DNA from 2 places in the Williamsia herbipolensis genome. Region 2 is predicted to be linked to the other one. Evidence: predicted binding sites of a transcription regulator. Region 2 holds the regulator's gene; the other holds the start of a gene.
What was found. Region 2 encodes LexA, which represses DNA repair genes until DNA is damaged. Its sites were predicted from a motif close to CGAACANNTGTTCG; they were not measured.
Positions count from the first base shown of each region.

Region 1: OG579_RS16595 (HNH endonuclease signature motif containing protein) is a predicted target of LexA. The motif match lies at 2,305-2,318, and genes of this name have one in related genera.

Region 1 is NZ_CP108021.1:3,609,786-3,614,074, reverse strand. It holds gene OG579_RS16600 (prolyl oligopeptidase family serine peptidase) at 1-672, shown strand, start outside; gene OG579_RS16595 (HNH endonuclease signature motif containing protein) at 785-2,266, opposite strand; gene OG579_RS16590 (hypothetical protein) at 2,539-3,369, opposite strand; gene ppk2 (polyphosphate kinase 2) at 3,407-4,289, opposite strand, start outside.
Region 2 is NZ_CP108021.1:279,309-283,597, forward strand. It holds gene OG579_RS01240 (phosphoenolpyruvate--protein phosphotransferase) at 1-428, shown strand, start outside; gene OG579_RS01245 (SDR family NAD(P)-dependent oxidoreductase) at 451-1,314, opposite strand; gene lexA (transcriptional repressor LexA) at 1,399-2,079, opposite strand; gene OG579_RS01255 (LysM peptidoglycan-binding domain-containing protein) at 2,282-2,773, shown strand; gene nrdR (transcriptional regulator NrdR) at 2,897-3,397, shown strand; gene hrpA (ATP-dependent RNA helicase HrpA) at 3,335-4,289, opposite strand, start outside.

The DNA of each region.
Region 1 (4,289 bases), 1.4 Mb from region 2:
AACTCGATGACCCCGGGCTATGCGGCGATCTCCGCGCGGAGCTGGATCACGCGGGGCGGGATCTACGTGATCGCGAACATCCGCGGCGGCGGCGAGTACGGCCCGTCGTGGCACACCCAGGCACTCAAGGCCGGCCGTCACCTGGTGTTCGAGGACTTCTCGTCGGTGGCGAAGGATCTCGTCACACGCGGGCTCACCTCACCGGATCGCCTGGCCGCGCAGGGCGGGTCGAACGGCGGACTGCTGATGGGGGTGATGGTGACGACGTACCCGGAGTTGTTCGGCGCCATCGTGTGTCAGGTACCACTGCTCGACATGAAGCGTTACCACCTGCTGCTCGCGGGCGCGTCGTGGGTGGCCGAATACGGCAACCCCGACGACCCCGCGGAATGGGAGTTCCTGTCGACCTACTCGCCGTACCAGCGGATCGTCGCCGGTGCGCGGTATCCCGACCTGCTGATGACGACCTCCACCCGCGACGATCGTGTGCACCCGGGTCACGCCCGTAAGTTCACCGCGCGCATGGAGGAACTGGGCCATCGCGTGCGGTACTACGAGAACATCGAGGGCGGCCACGGCGGCGCGGCCGACAACAAACAGTCGGCCTTCAAATCGGCTCTGGCGTACGAGTTCCTCTGGCAGACGGTCGGTTCCCGCAGCACGCAGGGCTGAGTGTGTGGAAAGTTCAGTCGAGTGTGCTCGCCGCCTCGCGTGAGTCGACAGTCGGACAGCGCACACTCGACGACGACTTTCCGCACAGTCAGCGGCGGTAGAACGCAACCAGCTACGAGGCAGCGAGGTACAGCGGAGCCCGGGGCCAGACGATGTCGAAGCTTCGAGCCGGCGTCGGTTCACTCCGCTCGGGGCACGGTGGATCGACCTCTCGGGAATGTCGTTGTAGCAGTTCGTCGATGCGATGCACATGATTGGCGCGAAGCTGGTCGGGTGGGTCGGTGTTGCGTCGCCAGCCGTAGCGGCCCTTGTCGGGGCCGTCGGTGATCTTCTCGGTGCTCCACTGATGCGGTTCGGGACCGACGGCGCGGTTGTGGCGTCCGCAGGCGGGTGCCATGTGTGGCGAGTCGGTGAGACCTCCGTCGGCCCAATCGGTCTCCGCGTGGTGCATTTCGGTGTGGGCGAACGGTGTCGTGCAGTCGTCTTTGCTACACCCCTTGTACTGGGCGAAGGCCATCAACCGCTGCGCTTGTGAGGCCAACCGCCGGCCGCGGCCGAAGAACAGGGGCTCGTTTGTGACGTCGCTGAACACCGCGAGGTGGGGCTGTGCTTCGGCAGCCAGTTTCACGACGTCGCTGATCGGGAGGTCGCTGCCTGTGGCGGTGCGCGCCACGCTGGCGTGTTCGCGCAATTGTGCGTCGGTGATGGAGACGATGATCTGGGGCGGCAACCCCCGATGCGATCCACCGAGGACTCCACCGTTGACCGCGGCATCGAGCAGGGCGGTGAAGGCGTCGTGGTTCCGTTGGGACTGCGAGCGGTAGTCCCGATCGGCCGCCTGTTTCAGCAGCTCTGGATCGGCGTCGCCGTGATCGCCTTTGGGTGACTTGTCGTCGTCGGGGTTGTTCATCCCGGGCGCGGCCCACTTGGCGAGCACGACGTCGAACAGGGCCCGCGTGATGGGATCCAGCGTCGCGGTCAGCTTCGACATCAACTGGCTGTCTTGGCAGCCGAGGTTCAGTTTCCGGTTGCGTGCGCGATCGCGGTCGTCGGTGAGAATGCCGTCCGGATCAAGATGCGCCAGGATCCGCACGCCGGCAGCGGTGATCTCTTTGGGCGTGAGTGTGGTTGCGAATTCGGCCAGGACTTCCTCTGCCCGCGCCCGCTGTTCCACATCGACGGCCGACGGGATCTTCTTCATCACGTCCAACACCGCGTGTACGTGATCGGGGCCGATCGTTCCGGCGGCCAACTCGCGAGCGGTGTTCGGGCACAACGGCGACAGTTTCTCACCGGTCATCGCAAGTAGCGGTTCCAACGCCTGCACCGCCTGTAACCCCTTCTTGGGGTGGGTGATGCGGAGTTTCGTCTGCAGGAATTCGGTGACGGTCACGCATCCGGCAGCCTTGTGAGCGTCCCGGTCGGAGACCTCGAGGATCCGCTGGTTGCCGATGGATTCGAATTGGCGGACAACGGTGTGGTGGTCGATCGCCAGTTGTGCGACGGTCTCGTCGTCGTGGGCGTCCGAGGTCTCCGCAGCGATCTCTGCCACGAGAGATTGCAGGGCAACGTATTTCGCCACGAGATCGCTCACCGACTGCCCCTCCCCAGGTGTGACTGTACGTCCATTCTAGCACACGTGTTCGAGGGGTGAAGGATTGATTTCAGTGAATAGTGTTGAACGTGAGTATATTTCGGGTGGATGGTTGTGTTCTAGTGCCGCTGACGGTGCGGAAGCCGGACGCCGAGTGTGCGTTGTCTCGTCGTCGGCTCGCGTCACGCTGTCAGCACACTCGACGACCGTTTCCACACAGTCAGCAGTACCGACGACCGTTTCCACACCGTCGGCACGATGTCTGACACGGCTCAGCGGCGGGAGCGCTCGAGGGTGAGGGAGACCAGGATGCCGACGGCGATCGCGGCGACGCCGACGCCACCGACGATCAGGGAGGTGTGGTGCAGGTCGTCGATGGAGGAGTCGATGACGATGCGCGCTATCTGTTTGGCCGAACTCTGGGCGCCGGCGACCTCGTCGTCCGCGCGACCCCGGGCGAACACGCCGAGCACCCAGCTGACCGCACCGGCGATCACCGCACCCACACCGAGCGCAGCGAGGGTGAACCCGCGCCGACGGGCCAGGATCAGCGCGAGCAGCGCGAACACCGCCGCGATGCCCGCGGCGACGAAGGCGATGCGCGTGACCTGGTCCCCCGCTGTCGCGTACCGACCGGCCTCGAGGCCGCTGCGGCGCGACTCGCTCAGCGGGATCTCGACGGGCTGGGTGACGCGTACACCGCTGATGCCGAAGTCCCGGATCGCGCGGTTCACCATCTCGGTGAGATCGAGGGTGAGGACGCCGTTGCGTTCGGCGTCGGTGGTGGGCTCGGTGAACAGCCAATCATGCTGCTGGCCCAGCACATCGGCGAAGTCGGCGACGAACTGATCACTCCGGGTGTAGGCCCCGGTCGCAGGGCGGACCAGCGTGGCGCTGAGCGTCCCGCCGGTCTGATCGGAGATCTGCGCGGCGATCTCGTCGGCCATCAGATCCTGGATCTGCCGATCGTGCGCCATCGGCGACACGAACGACGTGAACCCCTCCCGGTCGACCACGCGATAGTGCACCCACAACGACGGCAACGCCCCCACCATCGCGATGATCGCGATCAGGGTCGCCAGTCCCGCACCAAAAGTTCGCACGCGCCCCACGCTACCGATCCCGCCCGAGCGGGTGCCGCTACTCCCCCAGCAGGTCGCGCGCGCGTCCCACGATCAGCGGGTCGGGGGTGCCGACGACCTCGGCGTCCTTCCCGGAGTAGTCGAAGAGGTTCAGCACGTGGCGCATGGCGTTCACGCGGGCGCGCTTCTTGTCGTTGCTCTTCACCACGGTCCACGGCGCGTGATCGGTGTCGGTGTGGGAGAACATCTCCTCCTTGGCCGCGGTGTAGTCGTCCCACTTGTCGAGCGAGGCGAGATCCATCGGCGACAGCTTCCACTGCCGCACCGGGTCGACCTGCCTGATTGCGAACCGGGTGCGCTGCTCGAGCGCGGTCACCGAGAACCAGAACTTCACGAGGTGGACGCCGTCGTCGATGAGCATCTTCTCGAACAGCGGGACCTGTCGGACGAACCGAGCGTGCTGGGCGTCGGTCGCGAAACCCATCACCCGCTCGACGCCGGTGCGGTTGTACCAGGAGCGGTCGAACAGCACGATCTCGCCGGCGGCCGGCAGGTGCGACACGTAGCGCTGGAAGTACCACTGCGTCGACTCGCGCTCGGACGGCTTCTCCAGCGCGACCACCCGGGCGCCGCGCGGGTTCAGGTGCTCCATGAAGCGCTTGATGGTGCCGCCCTTGCCCGCGGCGTCGCGGCCCTCGAACAGGATGACCACCCGGGCGCCGGTGTCCTTCGCCCAGTTCTGCAGCTTGAGCAGCTCGATCTGCAGCAGCCGCTTCTCGAGTTCGTAGTCGCCGCGCGTCATCCGCTCGTCGTACGGGTACCCCTCCCGCCAGGTGTCGACGACGGAGTGGTCGCTACGCAGGATCAGGCGGGGATCGTCGTCGTCGGAGTCGTCGACGGTGAAACCCGACGTGTCCGCGAGGTCGACCACATGGGCCAGC
Region 2 (4,289 bases):
TCGAGATCCCCTCGGCCGCCCTGCTCGCGCCGTCGATCCTCGCCGAGGTCGACTTCGTGTCGATCGGCACCAACGACCTCACGCAGTACACGATGGCGGCCGACCGCATGTCCGCCGAACTGGCCTACCTCACCGACCCGTGGCAGCCAGCCGTCCTCGCGCTGATCAACATGGTCGCCTCAGCGGGTTCGGCGACCGGCAAGTCCGTCGGCGTGTGCGGTGAGGCCGCCGCCGACCCGTTGCTCGCCTGCGTGCTGGTGGGCATGGGGGTCACGTCACTGTCGAGCGCACCCGCGGCCGCGGCGGGGGTGGGTGCGGCGCTGGGTCAGGTGACCACGGCGCAGTGCCGGGCCGCGGCGCAGGCGGCGCTGGCGACTGCGGATCCGGCAGATGCACGGGCCGCCGCGGCGGCGCCACTGCACGCCTGACGGCGACGAGGGTCGATCGGGTTCACCGCCGGTGAGCTCGGTCCTCCACCTCACGCACGAGGCCGATCATGGTCGGATCACGGTGCAGGGCGGCATCCGACAGCGGGTTGACGATCCCGCGCAGTGCGGCGACGGGGATCCACCGGCGTGGCACCTGGATGCGCGGTGACCGGGCCTCGATCCCGTCGGCGACCGCCAGGCCGACCCGTCGGGGTTTGATCGGCGTGAGCAGGGGACGCGGGAAGGCCCGCTTGATCAGCGCGGTGGCCAGTTCGTCCTTGCCGAAGGCGACGTCGGCGATGGGGGTCGCGACCCATCCGGGGTAGAGCACCCCGGCCGTCGCACCGTGGGCCGCGAGCTCGCTGCGCAACGCGCGTCCGATCTGTTCGACGGCGGCTTTCGACGCCGCGTAGGGCGCGTTCACCATCCCGTTGAGATAGGCGTACGTCGACGAGGTGACGAGGACGTGGCCCCGGGAGTCGATGATGTGGGGCAGTGCCGCCCGCACCGTGTTCCACACGCCCATCAGGTTGACGCCGATGACGCGCTCGAACACGCCGTCGGCCACGCTGGCCACGGTGTCGGCCGAATCTCCGCTGGAGATACCGGCGTTGGCGAACACCACGTCGATCCGTCCCCACCGCGCAACGGCGCGATCGACTGCGTCGGACAGGTCAGCGGGGACCGTGACGTCGGCGCGTGCCGCGAGCACGCGGTCGGGATCGAGTCCGCGGACGGCGTCGTCGACCGCCGCCTGGGAGAGGTCGAGTGAGACCACCCGGGCACCGCGGCGATGCACCTCACGGACGACCTCTCGCCCGATGCCGCCGGCGGCGCCGGTCACGACGACCACCGCCCCGTCGAGGACCAATCGCTGCGCGCCCATCACTTCTCCTGTCGTCCGCCGAACGGGGAACTCAGTGTGACACGCGGCGTGGTCAGATGGGATCTGCGGGGTGCGTGCGGTCGATCAGAGGCGGCGCATGACGGTGACGACCTTGCCGAGGATGGCCGCCTCGTCACCCGGGATGGGCTCGAACTGCGGGTTGTGGGGCATCAGCCACACGTGTCCGCCGGTGCGCTTGAAGGTCTTCACCGTGGCCTCGCCGTCGATCATCGCCGCGACGATGTCGCCGTTGTCGGCGACGTTCTGCTGGCGGACGACCACCCAGTCGCCGTCGCAGATGGCGGCGTCGATCATCGACTCGCCGACCACCCGGAGCAGGAAGAGCGCGCCGTCGCCGACGAGTTCGCGGGGGAGTGGGAAGACCTCCTCGACGGCCTCCTCGGCGAGGATGGGCCCGCCGGCCGCGATCCGACCGAGGACCGGGACGAAGGTCGGGGTCGGCAGCGAGAGTGCATCCGACCCGCCGCCGTCACCGGGATCGGCGTCCTGGACGTTCACCGCGCGGGGGCGGTTCGCGTCGCGCTTGAGGAAGCCCTTGCGCTCCAGGGTGCGGAGCTGATGGGCGACCGACGACGTGGAGTTGAGGCCGACCGCGTCCCCGATCTCGCGGATGCTCGGGGGATAACCGCGCTCGCGGACCGACGCACGGATGACCTCGAGGACCTTCGCCTGCCGAGGCGTCAGATCGGCCTCGCTGATCGGGCCGTCGGCGAAGTCGGTGGTGGTGACGGTGGTGTCGGACACGGTGTCCCTCCTGTCGCGGCCCGCTCCCGACCGGTCTGTTCGAACGGTTCGGACGACGCGCGGACCTGCTGTCACCTGGGACAGTAGTGCAGCAGATAACAACTTTCAAACATTTGTTCGACCGTGTCGGGACATTGTCGGAGGTGCGTGATACAAATCGAACACACGTTCACTCGAACGTCTGGTCGATGAGGAGCACGTCATGAATCAGACTCTCACGCGTCACAGCAGCACCACCGGCTACGCGGGTCACCGGCCCGCCGGAGCCACGGTCGAGCGCGCGCCGCGTCCGGCGCCGCGCCCCGTGCCCGCACGGCGCCGCCCCTCGGGTCGGCCGGTCGCGGCACGCCCCGCGGGCGTCGTGTGCGCCGACGGACGCCGCCACGCACCGGTGTCGCGCCGTCCCGCCCCCATCGGATGGGGCGCGGCCATCGTCGCCGGCATCGCCCTCGCGATCGCGGTGTGGTCGGTCGTCATCGGTGGGGCGGCCGCCACCGAGTCGACCGCCGCGCCGATCTCCGGCACCTCCGTGGTCCACGTCCGCGGCGGGGAGTCGTTGGGCGAGCTCGCGCAGCGCGTCGCCCCGGATCGGTCGACGTCTGCGGTCGTCGCCGACATCAGGGAGCTCAACCACATGAGCGGATCGGCCCTCACCGCCGGCCAACCGCTGCTCGCGCCGCTCTACCGGAACTGACCGGTGTGTGACGGTCGACCCGGGTCGGTATCCTCGCGACCGTGGGTCCACATCGGACCCTGTGACGCCCCGGGGTCCGTCCTCGACGCGCGTCGCCCGCGGATCAGGTTCGAGGACACGTCGATGCACTGCCCCTTCTGCAAGCACGAGGACACCCGAGTGGTCGACTCGCGTGTTGCCGACGAGGGACAGGCCATCCGCCGCCGCCGTTCGTGCTCGAACTGCGGCCGTCGGTTCACCACGGTGGAGAGCGCGGTGCTCGCCGTCGTGAAGCGCAACGGGGTGACCGAGCCGTTCAGCCGCGAGAAGGTGATGCTCGGCGTCCGTCGCGCCTGCCAGGGCCGCGCCGTCGACGAGGACCGGTTGCGGCTCCTGGCCCAGCAGGTCGAGGACGCCGTCCGTGCCTCGGGTTCGGCCGAGATCCCCAGCAACGAGGTGGGATTGGCGATCCTCGGGCCGCTGCGTGAACTCGACGAGGTCGCCTACCTGCGCTTCGCCTCGGTCTACCGGTCGTTCGAGTCCGTCGACGACTTCCAGCGCGAGATCGACGACCTGCGGTCGTCACCGTCGCGCGCCGCCACCGCCTCCGTCGGCTCCGCGGGCGAGACCGTCGATCGCACGTAGGATCCGCTGCTCCGACACCGGGTAGGCGGGCCGGATGCGCTCGGCGAACAGCCCGATGCGCAGTTCCTCCACCATCCAGTGGATCTGCTCCCCGAGCGTGATACGCCGTGCCGGCGTCGCTCTCTCGACCACCTCGGCCCACCTGTCGAGGACGCGGTCCAACGATTCCATCGCCCGGGCGTCGGTTGCCGCCGCGGCGGGTAGGCGCGCCGATCGCACGAGGATGGCGTCGAGATACACCGCGACACGCGCGCGATGCTCGGCGTCGGTGGCGGCGATGAACCCGTCGAACACGAGATCGTCGAGTTGGCGCGTGATGTCGGCGACGGCAGCACCCGAGCGGAGGCGGTCGAGTTCCGCCCGTATCGGAGCGACGCGGGTCAGCACGTCGGCCGCTGTCGCGAGGGCGGCGCGGGCGACCGCCGGGGTGTCACGGGCGACGGACGCCCGGAGCGCTGCGAATGCGGCGGGGTCGCGCACCGAGCCGGTCGACCCCGTGAGATCGCCGATGGCCGCCCGTGTGCAGTCGCGCAGCAGGTCCTCGGTCGAGCGGTAGGGACTCTGCGACAACGCCAACCGCGCCGCGACGGGGAGGCCGCCGGTGGCCGAGGGCTTGAGGACGGGGATCGAGATCTCGAGCAGTCGTCGGATGGCCCGATGGGTCTGCAGGTCGGCCTCGGCCGCGGTGGTCGCGACCGCCCGCACGACACCGCCGTCGACCACCAGCAGGCACGGGTGGCTCGTGACCTGCTGACCGGCGACGGTCTCCACGATCGACGGTGCGATGGTCCCGATGGTGGCGGCCGTCCACTCGGTGATCGGCGGTGGCGCCGGTGCGGCGGACGCACCGCTCCGGGACGTCGAGGCACCACGCCGCGGCGCCGCGGGTGCC